DNA from 4 places in the Streptomyces sp. NPDC048644 genome. Region 4 is predicted to be linked to each of the others. Evidence: riboswitches for the same ligand, from Rfam matches in the RefSeq annotation. Region 4 holds a riboswitch; each other region holds the start of a gene.

Evidence for each region. A riboswitch is a leader RNA that binds a small molecule or an ion and turns the genes downstream of it on or off. The one in region 4 is predicted to bind cobalamin.
Region 1: linked by a shared signal. The riboswitch ahead of ACGFNI_RS11125 (ribonucleoside-diphosphate reductase subunit alpha) and the one ahead of metE (5-methyltetrahydropteroyltriglutamate--homocysteine S-methyltransferase) in region 4 are both predicted to bind cobalamin.
Region 2: linked by a shared signal. The riboswitch ahead of ACGFNI_RS18385 (CoA-acylating methylmalonate-semialdehyde dehydrogenase) and the one ahead of metE (5-methyltetrahydropteroyltriglutamate--homocysteine S-methyltransferase) in region 4 are both predicted to bind cobalamin.
Region 3: linked by a shared signal. The riboswitch ahead of cobN (cobaltochelatase subunit CobN) and the one ahead of metE (5-methyltetrahydropteroyltriglutamate--homocysteine S-methyltransferase) in region 4 are both predicted to bind cobalamin.

Annotation. Positions count from the first base shown of each region.
Region 1 covers NZ_JBICVO010000004.1:325,862-331,531, forward strand. The annotation lists gene ACGFNI_RS11110 (DUF3311 domain-containing protein) at 238-498, shown strand; gene mctP (monocarboxylate uptake permease MctP) at 495-2,165, shown strand; gene ACGFNI_RS11120 (hypothetical protein) at 2,196-2,384, opposite strand; cobalamin riboswitch at 2,501-2,661, shown strand; gene ACGFNI_RS11125 (ribonucleoside-diphosphate reductase subunit alpha) at 2,819-5,257, shown strand; gene ACGFNI_RS11130 (ribonucleotide-diphosphate reductase subunit beta) at 5,257-5,670, shown strand, end outside.
Region 2 covers NZ_JBICVO010000007.1:268,857-274,526, reverse strand. The annotation lists gene ACGFNI_RS18390 (APC family permease) at 1-1,817, shown strand, start outside; cobalamin riboswitch at 1,900-2,075, shown strand; gene ACGFNI_RS18385 (CoA-acylating methylmalonate-semialdehyde dehydrogenase) at 2,274-3,773, shown strand; gene ACGFNI_RS18380 (acyl-CoA dehydrogenase family protein) at 3,770-4,924, shown strand; gene ACGFNI_RS18375 (enoyl-CoA hydratase/isomerase family protein) at 4,921-5,670, shown strand, end outside.
Region 3 covers NZ_JBICVO010000006.1:207,495-213,164, forward strand. The annotation lists gene cobN (cobaltochelatase subunit CobN) at 1-2,388, opposite strand, end outside; cobalamin riboswitch at 2,426-2,561, opposite strand; gene cobG (precorrin-3B synthase) at 2,686-4,089, shown strand; gene ACGFNI_RS16035 (precorrin-8X methylmutase) at 4,148-4,774, shown strand; gene ACGFNI_RS16040 (precorrin-2 C(20)-methyltransferase) at 4,777-5,670, shown strand, end outside.
Region 4 covers NZ_JBICVO010000003.1:601,384-607,053, forward strand. The annotation lists gene rsgA (ribosome small subunit-dependent GTPase A) at 1-546, opposite strand, end outside; gene ACGFNI_RS09625 (helix-turn-helix domain-containing protein) at 807-1,619, opposite strand; gene ACGFNI_RS09630 (MFS transporter) at 1,691-2,983, shown strand; cobalamin riboswitch at 3,033-3,216, shown strand; gene metE (5-methyltetrahydropteroyltriglutamate--homocysteine S-methyltransferase) at 3,386-5,670, shown strand, end outside.

The sequences.
Region 1 (5,670 bases), on a different contig from region 4:
CCGTACCGCCAGGGCCGCACGGAATCCGGACGGGCCGCCGCGCGGGTCCATGACCTCCGGCTTCCCGTACGCGCGGGCCCGCGGGCCGGCCGCGCGCGCACCCGTCGCCCAAGTCCCTTTCACCCGGCGGAAGATGTCGTTGCCGTACCGATATGCGGACAGCTAGTGACGCCTGCCACGGCGCTGCCATAGATTTCCAGCCTCGTACAGGAGATCGCCAGGGACGGAGCCACGGTCATGACAGAGCAAGCCGAAACGCCGGATTCCAGACAGGTCGTCACACCGACGCGTGTGGTGGCCGGGCTCTGCCTGATCGCTCCGTTCGTGGCGATGCTGTGGGTGAGTTCGTACGCCAAGGTCGAGCCGAGGCTCATCGGGATCCCGTTCTTCTACTGGTACCAGATGCTGTGGGTGCTGATCTCGACCGTGCTCACGATGACCGCGTACAAGCTGGTCCAGCGTGAGCAGCGGATCCGCAAGGGCGGTGCGGCGACATGACCACCACCCCATCCGCCGCCCTGGCCGCGGCCGGCACGGACGGCGTCAACGGCATCGCGCTGGCCGTCTTCATCTTCTTCTTCGTGGCCGTCACGGTCATGGGCTTCCTCGCCGCCCGCTGGCGCAAGGCCGAGCAGTCAGCCAACCTCGACGAGTGGGGCCTGGGCGGCCGGAGTTTCGGCACCTGGGTGACGTGGTTCCTGCTCGGCGGCGACCTCTACACCGCTTACACCTTCGTGGCCGTCCCGGCGGCCATCTACGCCGCGGGCGCGGCCGGCTTCTTCGCCGTCCCCTACACGATCCTCGTGTACCCGCTGATCTTCACCTTCCTGCCCCGTCTCTGGTCGGTCTCGCACAAGCACGGCTACGTCACCACCTCCGACTTCGTGCGCGGCCGGTTCGGCTCGAAGGGCCTGTCGCTGGCCATCGCGCTCACCGGCATCCTGGCGACGATGCCGTACATCGCACTCCAACTGGTCGGCATCCAGGCCGTCCTGGACGTGATGGGCGTCGGCGGCGGCGAGAACACCAACTGGTTCGTCAAGGACCTGCCGCTGCTGATCGCGTTCGCGGTGCTGGCCGCGTACACCTACTCATCGGGCCTGCGGGCGCCGGCGCTGATCGCGTTCGTCAAGGACGGGCTGATCTACCTGGTCATCGCCGTCGCCATCATCTACATCCCGATCAAACTCGGCGGTTTCGACGCCATCTTCGACGCGGCGGGCAAGGCGTTCGCCGAGCCGGGGCCGACCGGCAAGCCGCGCGGTGAGCTGGCCAGCGGCCCCCATAACCAGTGGGCGTACGCCACTCTGGCGCTCGGCTCGGCGCTCGCGCTGTTCATGTATCCGCACTCGATCACCGCGACGCTGTCGTCCCGCAGCCGTAACGTGATCCGCCGCAACACCACCATCCTGCCGCTGTACTCGCTCATGCTGGGCTTCCTCGCGCTGCTCGGCTTCATGGCGATCAAGGCGGGCACGGACACCCACGGCAACGCGCAGCTGGCGATCCCGCAGCTGTTCGAGGACATGTTCCCGAGCTGGTTCTCCGGCGTGGCGTTCGCCGCTATCGGGATCGGCGCGCTGGTGCCCGCCGCCATCATGTCCATCGCGGCGGCCAACCTCTTCACCCGCAACGTCTACAAGGACTTCATCAAGCCGCACGCCACCCCGGCGCAGGAGCACAAGGTCGCCAAGCTCGTCTCGCTGCTCGTGAAGGTCGGCGCGCTGATCTTCGTCCTGGGCATGGACAAGACCGTGGCGATCAACTTCCAGCTGCTGGGCGGCATCTGGATCCTGCAGACCATGCCGTCGCTGGTCGGCGGCCTGTTCACCCGCTGGTTCCACCGCTGGGCGCTGCTGGCCGGCTGGGCGGTCGGCATGGTCTACGGCACGCTCGCGGCATACGGCGTGGCCAGCCCGACGCAGGCGCACTTCGGCGGCTCCAACGCCGAGATCCCCGGCATCGGCCAGATCGGCTACATCGGCCTGACCGCGATCGTGCTCAACGTCCTGGTGACGGTCGTGCTGACCTTCGTCCTGCGGGCCCTGAAGGCACCTGACGGCGTCGACGAGACCAGCCCCGGGGACTACACCGCGGACGTCGGCGACAAGGCCGTCAGCCCCGAACTGCCGCCCGCAGCAGTGGGTTCGGCGAGCGGCCACTGACCCCGGCCCCTCCGGCACCCGCACGGGCCGTCACGTCCCTCCGGACGCGGCGGCCCGTCGCCGTACCGGGGCGGACGCGACGGGCCGTCCGCCCGAGGTCAGCTCTATCCCGCCGATGAGTTCCAGCCGCACGCCCTCCTCCGCCCGCTCGACTATCCGGGCGGCCTCTTCGAAATGCTCAGGGAGCGTGATGTGCGGCCGGTCGGCGAGCGCGGCCATGGGGCCTCCTCCTGCTGTCGTCGCAGTGCGGGGAACGTGGGAACGACGATAGCGGGGGCCACTGACAGACACCGCGCGATCACACACGACTCACTAGATGTGGGGGTGCGCACGAGGTGGCACCCCCACATGTATGCTCGTGCTCGCTGTCGCCGCAGGGGAATCCGGTGTGAGTCCGGAACTGTCCCGCAACGGTGTACGTATGCGCAGACATCGCTTCACCGCCTGTCGTGCGCACCTGTGAGTCCGAAGACCTGCCGACAGTACGCCCGCGCCGCCATCGGCGCGGACGTCGATACGTCCGGGCCCCGAGGGATGGGCCGGTGGACGCCGCGCGGTGTGCCCGCGCCCCGTGTGTCCGGGGTGCCGCATGCCCGCGTGCGGCCGTCGCGCACCGCCCCTCCCGGCCCCCGCCGAGTGAGGGAGAGCACCACGTGACCATCGCGCCAACGGAGTCCGCGACAGCCGCCGAGGCCGGATCGCCCGAGGCGGCCACGCTCCCCACCGCGGACGGCCGCCCCCAACACGCCGACGACGCCCCTGGCACCGCCCTGCTGCGCACCCTGACCGAGCTGACCGCCGACCTCACCGCGACCGACCCCGGCAAGGTGGCCGCCGCCGCGCTCCGCGGCCGGCACCCCGGCTCCGACGAGGCCGAGCTGCGCACCCTGGCCATCGACGCGGCGGCCGGCCTGATCGGCGACGAGCCGCAGTACTCCAAGCTCGCCGCGCGGCTGCTCACCCTCGCCATCGCCGAAGAGGCCGCGGGCCAGGGCTCCGTGGCGTTCTCCGCCTCCGTCGAGGTCGGCCACCGCGAGGGCCTGATCGCCGACCGGACCGCCGCGTTCGTCCGCAGCCACGCGGCCCGCCTGGACGCGCTGGTCGAGAAGGCGCTCGCGGACGGTGCCGACGACCGCTTCGGCTACTTCGGTCTGCGCACCCTGCACTCGCGCTATCTGCTGCGGCACCCCACCACCCGCCAGGTCATCGAGACCCCGCAGCACTTCCTGCTGCGGGTGGCCTGCGGTCTCGCCGAGAACGACTCGGTGGCGGCGCTCGACGACGTCGCCGAGCTGTACCGGCTGACCAGCTCGCTGTCCTACCTCCCCTCCTCCCCCACCCTCTTCAACTCCGGCACCCGCCACCCGCAGATGTCCTCCTGCTACCTGCTGGACTCCCCGCTGGACGAGCTGGACTCGATCTACGACCGCTACCACCAGGTCGCCAGGCTCTCCAAGCACGCCGGCGGCATCGGCCTCTCCTACTCCCGTATCCGGGCGCGCGGTTCGCTGATCCGGGGCACCAACGGCCACTCCAACGGCATCGTGCCGTTCCTGCGGACCCTGGACGCCTCGGTGGCCGCCGTGAACCAGGGCGGCCGGCGCAAGGGCGCGGCCTGCGTCTACCTGGAGACGTGGCACGCGGACATCGAGGAATTCCTGGAGCTGCGCGACAACACCGGCGAGGAGGCCAGGCGCACCCACAACCTGAACATCGCGCACTGGATCCCGGACGAGTTCATGCGCCGGGTGGAGGCGGACGCCGACTGGTCGCTGTTCTCGCCGTCCGACGCGCCGGAGCTGGTCGACCTGTGGGGCGACGCGTTCGACGCCGCGTACCGCAAGGCGGAGGCCGACGGCCGCGCCCTGAAGCAGATCCCGGCGCGGGTGCTCTACGCCCGGATGATGCGGACCCTCGCGCAGACCGGCAACGGCTGGATGACGTTCAAGGACGCCGCCAACCGCACCGCCAACCAGACCGCCGAGCCCGGCAAGGTCGTGCACTCGTCCAACCTGTGCACCGAGATCCTGGAGGTGACGGACGACGGGGAGACCGCGGTCTGCAACCTCGGGTCGGTCAACCTCGCGGCTCACCTGGGTGAGAACGGCGAGATGGACTGGGAGCGGCTGGACGCCACCGTCCGCACCGCCGTCGCCTTCCTCGACCGGGTCGTGGACATCAACTTCTACCCGACCGAGCAGGCCGGCGCCTCCAACTCCCGCTGGCGGCCGGTCGGTCTGGGCCTGATGGGCCTCCAGGACGTCTTCTTCCGGCTGCGGCTGCCCTTCGACTCCGCCGAGGCGACGGAGCTGTCCACCCGGATCTCCGAGCGCATCATGCTCGCCGCCTACGAGGCGTCCGCCGATCTCGCCGAGCGGCACGGCCCGCACCCGGCGTGGTCCGCGACGCGTACCGCCCGCGGAGTGCTGCACCCCGACCACTACCCGAACGCCGAGCCCCGCTGGGCGGACCGCTGGGAGGCGCTGCGCGCCCGGATCGCCACGACCGGCATGCGCAACTCGCTCCTCCTGGCCATCGCGCCGACCGCGACCATCGCCTCCATCGCCGGCGTCTACGAGTGCATCGAGCCGCAGGTCTCCAACCTCTTCAAGCGCGAGACCCTGTCGGGCGAGTTCCTCCAGGTGAACGCCTACCTGATCGAGGAGTTGAAGGCGCTGGGCCTGTGGGACGCGCGGACCCGTGACGCGCTGCGCGAGGCCAACGGCTCGGTGCAGGACGTCGCGTGGATCCCCGAGGAGATCCGCGCGCTGTACCGCACCGCCTGGGAGGTCCCGCAGCGCGCGCTGATCGACATGGCCGCGGCCCGTACGCCCTACCTCGACCAGAGCCAGTCGCTGAACCTCTTCATGGCGTCGCCGACCATCGGCAAGCTCAGCTCGATGTACGCCTACGCCTGGAAGCGCGGCATCAAGACCACGTACTACCTGCGCTCCCGTCCGGCGACCCGGATCGCGCAGTCGGCCCGCGGCACCGCCGCCGTCACCCCCGTCCCCGTACCGCAGCAGGCCACCGACCCCGACGCGGTCGCCTGCTCCCTGGAAAACCCCGAGTCCTGCGAGGCCTGCCAGTAATGCCCAACCCGTCGCCCGACCACCGCCCCTCAACGACGGCGCTGCGCGCCGAAAGCCCCACCACCCCCGAAACCACCGCTCCGGAAACCACCGCCAACGGCAACGGCCCCGCCACCGGCACCAAGAACCTCCTCGACCCGGGCTTCGAGCTGACGCTGCGGCCCATGCGGTACCCGGACTTCTACGACCGCTACCGCGACGCGATCAAGAACACCTGGACCGTGGAGGAGGTCGACCTCCACTCCGACGTCGCCGACCTGGCGAAGCTCTCGCCGGGCGAGCAGCACATGATCGGCCGGCTGGTGGCGTTCTTCGCGACCGGCGACTCGATCGTCGCCAACAACCTGGTGCTGACGCTCTACAAGCACATCAACTCCCCCGAAGCGCGGCTGTACTTGTCGCGGCAGCTCTTC
Region 2 (5,670 bases), on a different contig from region 4:
CCGGTGCTGCGGCCCGTACCGCGCCGGTGGCCGATCCGGGCGCGCGGCACCGGCTCACCGCGATCACCGGCCTGGCGGCGCTCTCGCTGGACGCGATGGCATCGGTGGCGTACGGGCCCGAGGCCATCGCCCTGGTCCTGGCCGCCGCGGGCGCCCGCGGGCTCGGCTTCACCCTGCCGGTCACCGTCGCGATCGTCGTACTCCTCGCGGTGCTGGTCGCCTCCTACCGGCAGGTCATCGCCGCGTTCCCGGACGGCGGCGGCAGTTACGCGGTCGCCACCGCCTACCTGGGGCGCCGGGCAGGACTGGTGGCCGCCGCCTCGCTCGTCCTCGACTACGTGCTCAACGCCGCGGTGGCAGTCACCGCCGGTGTCGCGGCCCTGACCTCCGCCTTTCCCGCCCTGTACGACGACCGCCAGTGGCTCTGCCTGGCCGTGCTCGCGGTCATCACCGCGCTGAACCTGCGCGGGATCGCCGACTCGGCGCGTGCCTTCGTCCTGCCCACCGTCGTCTTCGTCGGCTCGATCCTGGTGCTGATCGTCGTCGGCCTGTTCCGCAGCCACCCGGTGAGCATGGAGTCGGCCGCGGGGCACGCGCCGGTGCTCACCGGCGACGCGGCGTCGGTCGGCGCCCTGCTCCTGCTGAAGGCGTTCGCCTCCGGCTGTTCGGCGCTGACCGGGGTCGAGGCCATCGCCAACGCCGTGCCGTCCTTCCGCGCCCCGGCCGCCCGCCGGGCCCGTCGGGCCGAGGCCGCGCTCGGGGCGCTGCTGGGTGTCATGCTGATCGGCCTGTCGGTGCTGATCTCCCGCTTCTCGCTCCAGCCGGCCGAGGGCGTCACCGTACTCGCGCAGCTCGCGGACGCGTCACTGGGTCACCACACCGCCTTCTACATCGTGCAGTTCGCGACCACCGCGCTGCTCGCGCTGTCCGCGAACACGTCCTTCGGCGGGCTGCCTGTGCTGCTGAAGCTGCTCGCACGTGACCACTATCTGCCGCATGTCTTCGGCCTGCGCGCGGACCGGCAGGTGCACCGACACGGCGTCCTGGCCCTGGCGCTGGTCGCCGCGGGGCTGCTGGTGCTGTCCGGCGGCGACACCCGCACCCTCGTACCGCTCTTCGCGATCGGCGTGTTCGTCGGCTTCACCCTCGCCCAGGCGGGCATGGTCCGCCACTGGCAGCGGGTGCGCGGCCCGCGGTGGGCGGGCAAGGCGTTGCTGAACGGGTTCGGCGCCCTGCTCACCGGCGTCAGCGCCGTCGTCGTCACCGCCACCAAACTCCCCGACGGCGCCTGGCTGATCGTCCTCGCCCTGCCCTCCCTGGTGGCGGTCTTCGCGCTGATCCGCCGCGCCTACGACCGGATCGGCGAGCGGATCGGTGTGGGCCGGATCCCCGGACCTCCGTGCCGGGAGCGCTCGTTGGTGGTCGTACCGGTCTCCTCGCTGACCCGCCTCACCCGTGACGCGCTGTCCGCCGCCGTCTCGATGGGCGAAGAGGTCCACGCCGTCACGGTCGCCCACACCGACGCCGACGACCGGGCGGGGGCCGCGGCGCTGGAGGCGGACTGGGCGCGCTGGAGCCCCGGTGTCCCGCTGCTGCGGCTGTACTCCGACCGCCGGGACCTGGGGCGCCCCATCGCCGCGTACGTCAGGGACCTGGGCGCCGCCCACCCCACCGCCCGGATCACCGTCCTGATCCCCGAGACCGAACCGGCGCGGCCGTGGCAGCGGCTGCTGCACAACCAGCGCGGCGCGGTGGTCGCCCGTGCCGTACGCCGTGGCACGAACGCGGGGATCTGCCGGTTGCGGCTGCGGAGTTGAGGGACGGCGGCCGTCCGGAAAGAGGGGTGCGGGCCGCCGAGATCACCAAGGGGGGTGGACTTACTAGGACGTCCAACTATATGTTCATGGACAAGCCCGCGGTGCAGGGAAGCCGGTGTGAATCCGGCGCGGTCCCGCCACTGTGACCGGGGAGTTCGTCCTCGCAGGACACGCCACTGACGAGCCAGATGTCGGGAAGGCACGAGGACGGGCGCTGATCCGGGAGTCAGGATACCGGCCGCGGGGTGTTCCGTGTTGTCCACGAGGATGGAGCAGACACGCATGGCACCGGTGCGTACCCACGACCCTGGTGATCCGGCGCACCCGGCGGCACTCCCCGCCCGGTGACGGTTCTTCGCCCCCGCGTTCCAGCCGTTCCGGCGGCGCGCCCACCCGCGCCCGCCGCCGGACCGCTCTGCGCCATCCCCGGATCTCACCTGACGAGAGCAGGCATCCATGGTCCGTGAACTGACCCACTTCATCGGCGGCAAGCACCTCCCGGGAACCTCGGGCGCCCACGCCGACGTGTACGACCCCAACACCGGTCGCGTGCAGGCGAGGACGCCGCTGGCCGACCGCGCCGAGACCGAGGCGGCCATCGCCGACGCGGCACGGGCCCAGCAGACGTGGGGCGAATGGAACCCGCAGCGCCGCGCCCGCGTCCTGCTGCGGTTCCTCCAACTCGTCGACGCCGAGAAGGACTCACTCGCCCGGCTGCTGTCATCCGAACACGGCAAGACCGTCCCCGACGCGCACGGCGACATCCAACGCGGCCTGGAGGTCGTCGAGTTCGCGGCCGGCATCCCGCACCTGCTCAAGGGCGAGTTCAGCGACAACGCGGGCAGCGGCATCGACGTCCACTCGCTGCGCCGCCCGCTCGGCGTCACCGCCGGCATCACCCCGTTCAACTTCCCCGCGATGATTCCGCTCTGGAAGGCCGCCCCAGCAATCGCCTGCGGCAACTCCTTCGTGCTCAAGCCGTCCGAACGCGACCCGTCGGTACCGCTGCGGCTCGCCGAACTCTTCCTGGAGGCGGGCCTGCCGCCCGGTGTGCTCAACGTCGTCAACGGCGGCAAGGAGGCGGTGGACACCCTCGTGAAGGATCCGCGCGTCCAGGCGCTCGGCTTCGTCGGATCCACGCCCGTCGCCGCGCACCTCTACGCCGCTGCCGCCGCGCAGGGCAAGCGCGCCCAGTGCTTCGGCGGCGCCAAGAACCACCTGATCGTGATGCCGGACGCGGACCTCGACCAGGCCGTCGAGGCGCTGATCGGCGCCGGATTCGGCTCTGCGGGGGAGCGCTGCATGGCGATCTCCGTCGCCGTACCGGTGGGGGAGGAGACCGCCGACGCGCTGGTCGCCCGGCTCAAGGAACGGATCGCCTCCCTGCGCATCGGCACGTCCGACGACCCGGACGCCGACTTCGGCCCGCTGGTCTGCAGGGAAGCCGTCGACCGGGTCCGCGAATACGTCGCGTCCGGCGTCCGGGAAGGAGCCGAACTCGTCGTCGACGGGCGGGACTTCAGCCTCCCGGGACACGAGGACGGCTTCTTCGCCGGCGCCTCGCTCTTCGACCGCGTCACCCCGGCCATGCGGATCTACCAGGAAGAGATCTTCGGCCCCGTCCTGTCCGTCGTACGCGCCGCCGACTACGAGGAGGCGCTGCGGCTCCCCACCGAGCACCCCTACGGCAACGGCGTCGCGATCTTCACCAGGGACGGCGACACCGCGCGGGACTTCACCCGCCGGGTGGAGACCGGCATGATCGGGGTCAACGTCCCCATCCCGGTGCCCGTCGCCTACCACACCTTCGGCGGCTGGAAGCGCTCCGGATTCGGCGACCTCAACCAGCACGGACCGGACGCCATCCGCTTCTACACCCGCACCAAGACCGTCACCTCGCGCTGGCCGTCAGGGGTCAAGGAAAGCGCGAACTTCACCCTGCCGACCATGGGATGAGCGCCGTGACGACCTCCCTGACCGCAGACCAACTCGCCCTCCACCAGGTCACCCTGGACTTCGCGGCGGAACACCTCGCCCCGCACGCCGTCGCCTGGGACCAGGACAAACACTTCCCGCTCGACGTCATCGGCAAGGCGGCAGGACTCGGGCTCGGCGGTGTCTACGTCCGCGAGGAATCCGGCGGCTCCGGGCTCTCCCGCACCGACGGCGTCCTGATCTTCGAAGCGCTGGCCACCGGCTGCCCCTCCATCGCCGGCTATCTCTCCATCCACAACATGGTCGCCTGGATGATCGACCACTACGGCGACGCGGCCCAGCGCGCCGGCCGGCTGCCCGGACTCCTCTCCCTCGACGAACCGGCCAGCTACTGCCTGACCGAACCCGGCGCGGGCTCCGACGCCGCAGCCCTGCGCACCCGCGCCGTACCCGACGGCGACGGCTATGTGCTGACCGGCGTGAAACAGTTCATCTCCGGTGCCGGTGCCTCCCACCTCTACCTCGTGATGGCCCGCACCGGAGGCGAAGGACCCCGCGGCATCTCCGCCTTCCTCGTCGAACGGGACGACCCCGGCCTGTCGTTCGGGACCAATGAGAAGAAGATGGGCTGGAACGCCCAGCCGACCCGCCAGGTGATCCTCGACGGTGTCAGGCTGCCCGCGGGCCGCAGGCTCGGCGCGGAGGGCGACGGCTTCCGGATCGCCATGAACGGCCTCAACGGCGGCCGGCTCGGCATCGCGGCCTGCTCGCTCGGCGGCGCCCAGAGCGCCCTGGACCGCAGTCTGACCCACCTCGCGGACCGGGAGGCGTTCGGCGCGCGGCTGCTGGACGCGCAGGCGCTCCAGTTCCGGCTCGCCGACATGGCGACCGAACTGTCGGCGGCCCGTGCCCTGCTGCACCAGGCCGCGCAGGCGCTGGACCGCGGCGACGCACAGGCGCCCCAACTGTGCGCGATGGCCAAGCGGTTCGCCACCGACACCGGCTACTCCGTCGCCGACCGCGCGCTCCAACTGCACGGCGGATACGGCTACTTGGCCGAGTACGGCATCGAGAAGATCGTCCGGGACCTCCGCGTCCACCAAATCCTGGAAGGAACCAACGAGATCATGCGCCTCATCGTGGCCCGCGGTCTGACAGGGGCCGCCCGATGACCCGCGGCACCCACCCGGACGACACGGTCCTGCTGCACACCCAAGGGCGCGCCGGATACCTCGTACTCAACCGCCCCAAGGCCCTCAACTCCCTCACCCACGACATGGTCGGCCGCATCGACGACACGCTCACCCTTTGGGAGAAGGACCCGGCGATCGAAACCGTCGTGATCAGCGGCGCCGGTGACCGCGGCCTGTGCGCGGGCGGCGACATCCGCGCCATCCACGACGACGCGCGCACCGGCGGCACCGCGTCCGCCGGGTTCTGGCGCGACGAATACCGCCTCAACGCCCGCATCGCCCGCTACCCCAAGCCCTACGTCGCCCTCATGGACGGCATCGTGATGGGCGGCGGCGTCGGGATCTCCGCGCACGGCAGCGTGCGGATCGTCACCGAACGCTCCCGGATCGCCATGCCCGAGACCGGCATCGGCTTCGTCCCCGACGTCGGCGGCACCTACCTGCTGGCGCTGGCACCGGGCCGGCTGGGCACCCACCTCGCCCTCACCGGTACGCCGGTCGGCGCCGCGGACGCCCTGCGGTGCGGGCTCGCCGACCACTTCGTCCCGGCGGACCGGCTGACCGCCCTCGGTGCGGACCTCGCCGACGCGCCGGTGCGGGAGGTCCTGCCGCGGTACGTCGCCGAACCGCCGGCCGGCGTGCTCGACGGCGCGCGGCACTGGATCGACCACTGCTACGCGGCCGACACCGTCGAGGAGATCCACGCCCGGCTGCTCGGCAGCGGC
Region 3 (5,670 bases), on a different contig from region 4:
GTTGAGCGCGTGGACGGCGTGGGCGATCTCGTCGGTGGTGCCGGCCAGGCGGGGCACGACCTCCTGGGCCGCGAAGGTGAGGATGGCGGTGACCGGTTCCCGCTGGGCGGGCGGGAGTCCGGCGGTCACGCGCTCCGCAGCGGCCGGATCCCAGGCGGCGTCCTCCATCGCCTGGACGAGGGCGCGGGCACGCTCCTCGGTGTCGTCGGCGGCGGTGCGGGTCGCCGCGGACTCGTCGAGGCCGAGTGCCTCGCGCAGGCCGGGGAGGGCGGAGGTGCCGCCCCAGATCTGGCGGGCGCGGAGGATGGCCAGGACGAGGTTGACGCGGGCCGCGCCGGTGGGGGCGCCGCCCAGGACGTGCAGGCCGTCGCGGATCTGGGCGTCCTTGACCTCGCACAGCCAGCCGTCGACGTGCAGCAGGAAGTCGTCGAAGCCGTCGTCGTCCGGGCGGGCTTCGAGGCCGAGGTCGTGGTCGAGCTTGGCGGCCTGGATGAGGGTCCAGATCTGCGCGCGGATGGCGGGCAGCTTGGCCGGGTCCATGGCGGAGATCGCGGCGTACTCGTCGAGGAGCTGTTCCAGGCGGGCGATGTCGCCGTACGACTCCGCGCGCGCCATCGGCGGGACGAGGTGGTCGACGAGGGTGGCGTGGACGCGGCGCTTGGCCTGGGTGCCCTCGCCCGGGTCGTTGACCAGGAAGGGGTAGATGAGGGGGAGGTCGCCGAGTGCGGCATCCGGGCCGCAGGCGGCGGACAGGCCGGCGTTCTTGCCCGGCAGCCACTCCAGGTTGCCGTGCTTGCCGAGGTGGACCATGGCGTCGGCGCCGAAGCCGCCGTCGTCGGCGGACGCGGCGATCCAGCGGTAGGCCGCCAGGTAGTGGTGCGAGGGCGGCAGATCGGGGTCGTGGTAGATCGCGATCGGGTTCTCGCCGAAGCCGCGCGGCGGCTGGATGAGGACGAGGAGATTGCCGCGGCGCAGGGCGGCGAGGACGATGTCGCCCTCGGGGTCGCGTCCCGGCTCGCCGGCGTGGCTGCGGTCCAGGAACATCTCGCCGGGCGGCGGGCCCCAGTGCTGCTCGACCGATGCGCGCAGTTCCTGCGGGAGCGTGGCGTACCAGCGCTTGTAGTCGGCGGCCGGGATGCGGACGGGGTTGCGGGCCAGCTGCTCCTCGGTGAGCCATTCCTGGTCGTGGCCGCCGGCCTCGATCAGGGCGTAGATCAGCTCGTCGCCGTCGCCCGACGCCAGGCCCGGCACCTCTTCGGTGCCGAAGTCGTAGCCCTCATCGCGCAGTCGGCGCAGCAGGGCCACGGCCGACGCGGGGGTGTCAAGGCCGACGGCGTTGCCGATGCGGGAGTGCTTGGTGGGGTACGCGGACAGCACCAGCGCGAGGCGCTTGTCGGCGGCCGGGATGTGGCGCAGGCGGGCGTGCCTGACCGCGATGCCGGCGACGCGGGCGGCGCGCTCGGGGTCGGCGGCGTAGGTCGGCAGGCCGTCCTCGTCGATCTCCTTGAACGAGAACGGGACGGTGATCAGGCGGCCGTCGAACTCCGGGACCGCGATCTGGGTGGCGGCGTCGAGCGGGGACAGGCCCTCGTCGTTCTCCTCCCAGGCGGCGCGGGTGCCGGTCAGGCACAGGGCCTGGAGGATCGGGACGTCCAGTCCTGCCAGCGCGCCCGCGTCCCAGGACTCGTCGTCGCCGCCCGCGGACGCCTCGGCGGGCTTGGTGCCGCCGGCGGCCAGGACGGTGGTGACGATGGCGTCGGCCGGGCGCAGCGCGTCGATCAGCTCGGGCTCCGGCGCCCGCAGCGAGGCGACGAAGAGCGGCAGCGGACGGCCGCCGGCCTGCTCGATCTGCGCGCACAGGGCGTCGACGAAGCCGGTGTTGCCGCTCATGTGGTGGGCGCGGTAGTAGAGCACCGCGACCAGCGGCCCTGCGAGGTCCGTACGGGCGCCGGGGCGCTCCAGCTCTCCCCAGGACGGGGCGGGCTCCGGCGGCTCGAAGCCGTGGCCGGTCAGCAGGACCGTGTCGGACAGGAAGCGGGCGAGCCGGCCGAGGTTGGCGGGGCCGCCGTGCGCGAGGTAGGCGTGCGCCTCGGCCGCGATGCCGACCGGGACCGTGGACGCCTCCATCAGCTGCGCGTCGGGGGCCTGTTCGCCGGTGAGGACGACGACCGGGCGGTGCTGGCCTGCGGCGAGCAGCACCTCCAGGCCCTCTTCCCAGGCGCGGATGCCACCCAGGAGACGCACGACGACGAGGTCGGTGCCCTCCAGCAGCGCGGGCAGCTCACCGATGTCGAGCCGGGCGGGGTTGGCGAGCCGGAACGGCACGGGACCGGTGGCAGCGCGGGCGCTGAGCAGGTCGGTGTCGGATGTCGACAGCAGCAGAAGCATGCGAGCGCAGGGCCTTCCTCGGGGTGTCCGCGCCCCGGGTGGGTCGTAGAGACGGCGGGAGTTCCTGGCTCGCCCGGAGGGTGTCCGGGTTCACAGTGGCGGGACCGCGCCGGATTCTCACCGGGCTTCCTCCCTGGCGCCGTCGCTGGCGTCCGGTGGGCCAGCTGACCCACCGACCTGCATAGTAAGGGCTGCGCCCGACGTGCGGGAGGCCGCATCCGCACCGGCCGTCCGCCCCCTCCCCTGGCGGCCCGGCTCACGACCTGACCCGCACCCGACGTCGGTATGCTCGCCGCCATGCCGCCCTCCCCCTCCCTCCGGCCCCAGCGGGCCACGACGCCGCCGCGCGACCGCGGTGACGCCTGCCCGGGAGCGCTGCGGCTGCACGCGGCGGCGGACGGTGCGCTGGCCCGAGTCCGGGTACCGGCCGGGCAGTTGACGCTGCGTCAGACGGCGGCGCTCGCGGACGCGGCCGAACGGCTCGGGGACGGCCGGATCTCCCTCACCTCGCGCGGCAACGCCGAACTGCGCGGCCTGTCCGACGGCTGCGGCCAGGAGCTGGCTGCACTGCTGTCAGGCGCCGGGCTGCTGCCCTCCGCCCGCCACGAACGCGTCCGCAACATCCTCGCCTCACCGCTCGCGGGCCTCGACCGCCGCACCCCCGCTGACGTGCGGCGCTGGGCCGGAGAGCTGGACGGGCTGCTGTGCGCGAGCGACGTCGCGCCGCAGCTGTCGGGCCGATTCCTCTTCGTCCTGGACGACGGCAGGGGCGATGTGGCGGCGCTCGGCGGCGATGTGACCTTGGTCGCAGAAGCCACCGAGTCGGCCGGGACGACCGGCGGCGCCCTCCTCTTCCTGGGCACCCCCGACGACGTCCTGGACACCGCCGACGGCTCCCCCGCTGCCCTGCGGATCGCAGGACCCGACGTGCCGCGGGCCGCGCTCACCGCCGCCGAGCACTTCCTGGCGGCGGCGGACGGCACCGGCGCCTGGCGGGTCCGCGACCTGCCGGCCGACCGGATGCCGACCGTCCGCGAAACCGGCGAGCGGCTGCGGGCGGCCGGCGTCGCCGCCGCGTACGTGCCGCCCGGCGACGTACCCGCATACCGCGAGGCGCCGTCGTACGGAGAGGCCGCCGCGCCCGGCATCGTCGAAGGACCCGGCGGCTCGGCGCTCAGCGTGCAGCCGCCGCTGGGCCGGCTGACCTGCGCCCAGTGGCGGCTGCTGACCGACGTGGCGGCCACCGACGGCGACGGCACGCTGCGCCTGACCCCCTGGCGCGGGGTGATCGTCCCCGGCCTCGCGCCCGCCACCGCCGCACGGCGGCTGCCGGAACTGGCCGCCGCCGGGCTGATCACCGACCCCGCCTCCCCCTGGCACCGGATCGGCGCCTGCACCGGCCGCCCCGGCTGCGCCAAGTCCCTGACGGACGTACGGGCGGACGCCGCGGCAGCCGTCGCGGCCGATGCCACCGGGGCCGAAGGGCTGCTGCCCGTCCAGTGGTCCGGCTGCGCGCGCCGCTGCGGCCACCCGCACGGCACCTGGATCGACGTCCTGGCCGCCGGCGACGGCTACCGGGTGTCCGTCGTACGGCCCGGGGCACCACCGGCGCCGGTCGCATCCGGCGTCACCGCGCGGCAGGCGGCAGGCGCCGTCGCCGCCGCCAGGGCCGCGGCCTCCCCGGCGCCGTCGGGCCACTGACCGCGCCCACCCGCCGTTTGCCACCCACCCACCACCGACCCACCACACCGAGGGCACCGTGTTCGACTACGAGAAGGACGGGGCGGCGATCTACCGCCAGTCCTTTGCCACCATCCGCGCCGAGGCGGACCTCGCGGGGCTGCCCGCCGACGTCAGCCGGGTCGCGGTCCGCATGATCCACGCCTGCGGCATGGTCGACCTCGTACGCGACCTCGCCTACACACCCGGCGTGGTGGCGAGCGCGCGCGAGGCACTGCACGCCGGAGCGCCGATCCTGTGCGACGCCAACATGGTCGCCAGCGGCATCACCCGCAAGCGGCTGCCTGCGGACAACGAGGTGCTGTGCACCCTCGCCGACCCGTCGGTGCCCGCGCTCGCCGCCGACCTGGGCACCACCCGCAGCGCCGCGGCGATGGAGCTGTGGCGGGAGAAGCTGGACGGCGCGGTGGTCGCCATCGGGAACGCGCCCACCGCGCTGTTCCGCCTGCTGGAAATGATCGAGGAGGGCGCACCGCGCCCGGCGGCGGTCGTCGGCATCCCCGTCGGCTTCATCGGCGCGGCCGAGTCCAAGGACGCGCTCGCCGCCCATCCGTCGAAGCTGGACCACATCGTGGTGCGCGGGCGGCGCGGCGGCAGCGCCATGACCGCAGCCGCGATCAACGCCATGGCGAGCGAGGAAGAGTAAGCGTGAGCGAGCAGCAGCCCGATGGGCAGTCCGACGGCGGCGTGCGCGGGGAGCGGCCTGCGGGCCGTCTGTACGGCGTGGGGCTCGGCCCAGGCGACCCGTCCCTGATGACCGTGCGGGCCGTGCAGGTCATCGCCGATGCGGACGTGGTGGCGTACCACAGCGCCCGGCACGGCCGGTCCATCGCGCGGTCCATAGCGGCCGAGCACCTGCGCGCCGACCACATCGAAGAGGCGCTGGTCTACCCGGTCACCACGGAGTCGACCGATCACCCCGGCGGCTACCGGGGCGCGCTGGACGCGTTCTACGAGGAGTCCGCGGCCCGGCTCGCCGTGCACCTCGACGCGGGCCGCACGGTCGCCGTCATCTCCGAGGGCGACCCGCTCTTCTACGGCTCGTACCAGCACATGCACAAGCGGCTCGCGCACCGCTATCCGACCGAGGTCATCCCCGGCGTGACGTCCGTCAGCGCGGCGGCGGCCCGGCTCGGCACGCCGCTCGCCGAGGCCGACGAGGTCCTGACGATCCTGCCCGGCACCCTCCCGGAGGAGGAGCTGACGGCCCGCCTCGCCGCCACCGACGCGGCCGTGGTCATGAAGCTGGGCCGCACCTTCCCCGCCGTGCGCGGGGCGATGGAGCGCTCCGGCCGGCTGCCGGAGGCCCGGTACGTCGAGCGCGCCACCATGGCGGGCGAGCGCACCGGCCCGCTGGCGGACGTCGATGCGGACTCCGTCCCGTACTTCGCGGTCGCGGTGGTACCCAGCCGGATCGCCGCCCAGGCCGTACCGGAGGCGACGACGCCCGGCACGGGCACCGAAACCGATACGGATACCGCTGCGGATACGGGCACGGGCGAGGTCGTGGTCGTCGGCACCGGGCCCGCCGGGCCGCTGTGG
Region 4 (5,670 bases):
GGTGAGCACGACCAGGGGCTGGGCGCCGCCTTCCCAGGACAGTTCCCGGTGGCCGCCGGTCTCCTGCGCGCCGGATCCGGACAGCGCGAGCGCCAGGAAACGCTCGATGCGCCCGAGGTCCATCTGGTCCGCGAGGGAGACGCAGATGACGATGGTGTCGACGTTCGCGGCCAGCACCTGGCCCTCGGAGCGCTTCGACGAGGCGGACCGCACGAACGCCGTCCGCCGGGGCAGCAACTCCCGTACGACACCGTCGACATGCTCGCCGCTCAGGCCGTTCTCCAGGTCGATCAGCGCCCAGTCGCCGGTGCACGGCACCCGCATCGGGTCGCCGGTCGCCACCAGCGCGGTGTCGGCCAGGACGGTGCGGACGCCGTCGCCATCGGCCACGACGGCGTCCACCCGCCCGCGCTCCACGCGGATGATGCGGCCGGGCACGTACCCCTGCCCGGCGTGGGGGAGGAAACTCTGCGCGAAACCGTCGTCCCAGCCGTACGAAGACAGCGTGCGGGCCGACGTGTCCGGTGAAGCAGACAGGAAATTCAAGGGAAACCCTTCACAAGGGCGGCCCCGGCACCCCGCGCGGCGCGGGGGAAGAAAAGGGTCGAAGTCTCAGCCGGAGGCCACGGAAGCGGAACTGATGCTCTTCCGGGTACGGGCAGCGCCCGTTGTCACCACAGTCATCGGTCACACCTCCTGGTCCGTTCACGGCCTGGCACGGCGGCCGGGCGGTGGCCTCCGTGCGGAACGGCTTCACCGTAGCCCGGCCGTCGACGGGGCGCCAACGATTTTTGCGGAGGCCGCCGTCAGCGGTCGCCTGGCCCGTCGGTGGCTGCCTGGCCCGCGCGATCGGCGAAGTAGGCCGTGGGGGTGGTGCCGAGGGCGCGGCGGAACATCGCGATGAAGGCGCTGGGGGTGGCGTAGCCGAGGCGGGCGGCGACGGCCGTGACCGGGGTGCCCGTGGCGAGCAGGGTGACCGCGCGGACGAGCCTGGCCTGCTGCACCCAGTGGGCCGGGCTCATCCCCGTCGCCGCGGTGAACCTGCGGTGCAGGGTGCGCGGGCTCAGGTGGGCGACGGCCGCGGCGTCCGCGGTCGTCCAGCGGTCGCCCGGATCCCGCCGGATCGCCTCGCAGAGCGCGTCGAGCCGCGGGTCGTCCGGCGCCGGCAGATGCAGCGCGGGGACCGGGTGCGGGACGAGTTGGAGGAGCAGCAGCTCCATGACCTTGCCGTCCCTGCCGTCGCGGTCGTACACGAGGGGGATGCGGGTCGCCTCGTCGATGAGTTCGCGCAGCAGCGGGGAGACCGCGACGACGGTGGGGGTCGTCGGCAACTGCCCGACGGCCTGCGGCAGGAGATAGAGGGTGCGCATGGCGACGGCGCCCGCGCAGGTCATCGCGTGGGTCAGGCCGGCCGGGATCCAGACGCCGCGGGTGGCGGGTGCCACCCACAGGCCGTAGTCGGTGGCGACGGTGATGGCCCCGGTGGTGCCGTAGATCAGCTGGGCGCGGCGGTGGTGGTGCGGCGGGATGTGATGGCCGTCCGGGAGGTCGCGTGCCATCGCGGCGAGCGGCCTCGGAACGTGCTGGTAGTCGTCGCGGTGCTCGCTCTTTCCGTACATGGCACATTCTCGACAGACGATGGCAGGACAACGAAAGTATGCCGGGAGGCGGCGGCTTAGCGTCGGGTCATGTGAGCGATTCCTCCTCCCCTCCCCCTGTCAGGTACCGGCCCCGCCTCCGTCGCGGCGGCGGCACGGCGGCGCTGCCCGCGCCCGGGATCCCCGGGCCGAGCCGGGCGCTGATCTGGCTGCTGGCGGCCACCAGCGCCGTCACGGCGGCCAACGTCTATCTCAACCAGCCGCTGCTGGGCGCCGTGGCGGCGTCCCTGGGCGCCGGCCCCGATACCCTCGGGGCCGTCCCCACCGCCACCCAACTCGGGTACGCGGCGGGCATCTTGCTGCTCGTACCGGCGGGCGACAGTCACGACAGGCGGCGGCTGATCCTCTGGCTGGGCACGGCCTCCGCCCTGGCGCTCGCCGTGTGCGCGGTGTCCCCTTCGGTGTGGTGCCTGATCGTCGCGAGCTTCGCCGTGGGCCTGCTGTCGCCGGTCCCGCAGCTGGTCACGCCGCTCGCGGTGGCCCTGGCCGACCGGGCGGACGGCGGGGACGGCGGGCGGGGCGCGGGCCGCGGGCGCATCATCGGCACCGTGCAGGGCGGGCTGCTGGTGGGTGTGCTCGCCTCCCGCGCCTACTCAGGTTCCTTCGCCGAACTGGCCGGGTGGCGCGCCGTGTACGGCTGTTCCTGTGTACTCACCCTGCTGCTCGTCCTCGTACTGCGGCGGGCGCTGCCGTCCGTCCCCGCGACCGGCACCGCCCCCTACCGCGCCACGCTCGCCTCGCTCCCGCGGCTCTTTCGCACCCTCCCGCTGGTCCGGCTGATCACGGTCTCCGGCGCGCTGGTGGGGATCGCGTTCGGTGCCTTCTGGACGACGCTGACGTTCCTGCTCCAGCAGCACTTCCGGCTCGGCCCGACCGGGATCGGTCTGTTCGGCCTGGTGGCCGCGGCCAGCGCGCTCGCCTCGCCGTACGCCGGGCGGCTGGCCGACCGCATCGGCCGCCGCGGCGCGCTGGCCGCCCTGGTCGGCCTGGTCATCGCGGGCTGGCTGCTCCTGCTGCCGGGCGGCGGCGATCTGTGGTGGCTGACCGCCGGGGTGATCGTCCTGGACGTCGGGGTCTGGGGCAGCCAAGCGGCCTGCCAGGCGGCCCTGTTCACCCTCGAACCGGCGATCCACAACCGTCTCAACACCCTCTACTTCACCTTCCGTTTCCTGGGGATCGCCCTCGGGTCGCTGTGCGGGACGCTGGCCTGGGCAGCGGGCGGCTGGCCGGCGGTGGTGGCCACCGGCACCGCCGCGGCGCTGGCCGGCCTGCTCGTCGGACTGCTGCCTGGCAGCGGGTGTCCCACCTCACGTTCCGGCATCTGAACGGCACTGTCCGGATACCCGGCCGAGCCCATAGGCTGGGCGGTGCAGCTGGTTCGCCCTGTCCGCCAGGCAGGCGCGTCGCAAGAGGGAACCCGGTGGGAATCCGGGACTGCCCCGCAGCGGTGAACGGGAACGACCGCCGTCATACGCACTGGCCCCGAACGGGGCCGGGAAGCGACGGCCAGTAGGTGTCTGCCCGAGGCAGACGTGCCCGTGAGTCCGAAGACCTGCCACTGCCCGCGCGCGGCCTCGTGCGCGGTGATCCCGGTGACCTCGTGGGCGGGTCGGCGTACGTAATCAGGCGGGCACAGGCGCGTTGGGCGCCGCCCGCCGGGTTCGGCACCCTTCGCGCCCGTGACCACACCGGGGTCGCATGGAGAGACACTCGCGAAGGAGAGTTCCGTGACCAGCAAGTCCGCAGCCGCGGCAGCACGGGCCACCGTGCACGGCTACCCCCGCCAGGGTCAGCACCGGGAACTGAAGAAGGCCATCGAGGGCTACTGGAAGGGCCAGGTCACCGCCGACGCGCTGCGCGGCACGGCGGCCGGGCTGCGCCGCCACCACTGGCAGCAACTGGCCGACGCCGGCATCGACGAGGTGCCCACCGGCGACTTCTCGTACTACGACCACGTGCTGGACACCAGCGTCATGGTCGGCGCGATCCCCGCCCGCCACCGGGACGCGGTGGCCGCCGACGCACTGGACGGCTATTTCGCGATGGCCCGCGGCAACCAGGAGGTGGCGCCGCTGGAGATGACCAAGTGGTTCGACACCAACTACCACTATCTGGTACCGGAGTTGGGGCCCGATACGGTCTTCGCCGCGGACGCCACGCGGCAGGTCGCCGAGTTCAAGGAGGCCGCCGCGCTGGGCCTGACCGGGCGCCCGGTCCTGGTCGGCCCGGTCACCTACCTGCTGCTGGCCAAGCCCGCGCCCGGCGTCGACGCCGGCTTCGAGCCGCTGACCCTGCTCGACCGGCTGCTGCCCGTCTACGCCGAGGTACTCGCCGACCTGCGGGCCGCGGGCGCCGACTGGGTGCAGCTTGACGAGCCGGCCCTGGTGCAGGACCGCACGTCGGCCGAACTGAACGCAGCCGCCCGCGCCTACCGCGATCTGGGGGCGCTCACCGACCGTCCGAAGCTGCTGGTCGCCTCCTACTTCGACCGCCTGGGAGACGCCCTCCCCATCCTGGCCAAGGCGCCGGTGGACGGCCTGGCGCTCGACTTCACCGACGCGGCGGCTGCCAACCTCGACGCGCTGGCGGGCGTCGGCGGGCTGCCTGGCAAGCGCCTGGTGGCCGGAGTGGTCAACGGCCGCAACATCTGGATCAACGACCTGGAGAAGTCGCTGTCCACCCTCGGCACCCTGCTCGGCCTCGCCGACCGGGTCGACGTGGCCGCGTCCTGCTCCCTCCTGCACGTGCCGCTCGACGCCGCCGCCGAACGCGACATCGACCCGCAGATCGTCCGCTGGCTGGCCTTCGCCAAGCAGAAGACCGCGGAGCTGGTGACTTTGGCACGGGGCCTGTCACAGGGCACCGACACCATCGCCGCCGAACTCGCCGCCAACCGCGCCGACCTGTCCTCCCGTGCCCACTCCGCCCTCACCCACGACCCGGCCGTACGCGCCCGCGCCGCCGCCGTCACCGACGCGGACGTCCACCGCTCGGCGCCGTACCCCGACCGTGCCGCCGCCCAGCGCTCCCACCTCGGGCTTCCGCCGCTGCCGACCACCACCATCGGCTCGTTCCCGCAGACCGCCGAGCTGCGCACGGCCCGCGCCGACCTGCGCGCCGGGCGGATCGACTCCGCCGCGTACGAGGAGCGGATCGCCACGGAGATCCGCGAGGTACTGGCCTTCCAGGAGAAGGCCGGGATCGATGTCCTGGTGCACGGCGAACCCGAACGCAACGACATGGTCCAGTACTTCGCCGAGCAGCTCACCGGCTACCTCGCCACCCGGCACGGCTGGGTCCAGTCCTACGGCACCCGCTACGTCAGGCCGCCGGTCCTGGCCGGCGACATCTCGCGGCCCGAGCCGATGACGGTCCGGTGGACGACGTACGCCCAGTCGGTCACCGACCGGCCGGTCAAGGGCATGCTCACCGGCCCTGTCACCATGCTCGCCTGGTCCTTCGTCCGCGACGACCAGCCGCTCGCCGACACCGCACGCCAGGTGGCGCTGGCGCTGCGCGACGAGGTGGGCGACCTGGAGGCGAACGGCACGTCGGTGATCCAGGTCGACGAGCCCGCGCTGCGCGAGACGCTGCCGCTGCGGGCCGCTGACCGCGCCGGCTACCTGGCCTGGGCCACCGAGGCGTTCCGGCTGACCACCGGCGGGGTGCGTCCCGACACCCAGATCCACACCCACATGTGCTACGCGGAGTTCGGCGACATCGTCCAGGCCATCGACGACCTCGACGCGGACGTCATCAGCCTCGAAGCCGCCCGCTCCCACATGCAGGTCGCCCGCGAACTGGCCGCACACGGCTACCCGCGCGAGGCCGGGCCCGGCGTCTACGACATCCACTCGCCCCGCATTCCGGACGCCGACGAGGTGACCGCGCTGCTGCGCAAGGGACTTGAGGCCATTCCCCCCGAGCGGCTGTGGGTCAATCCGGACTGCGGCCTGAAGACCCGCGGCTGGGCCGAGGTCCGCACCTCGCTGGAGAACCTCGTCACCGCCGC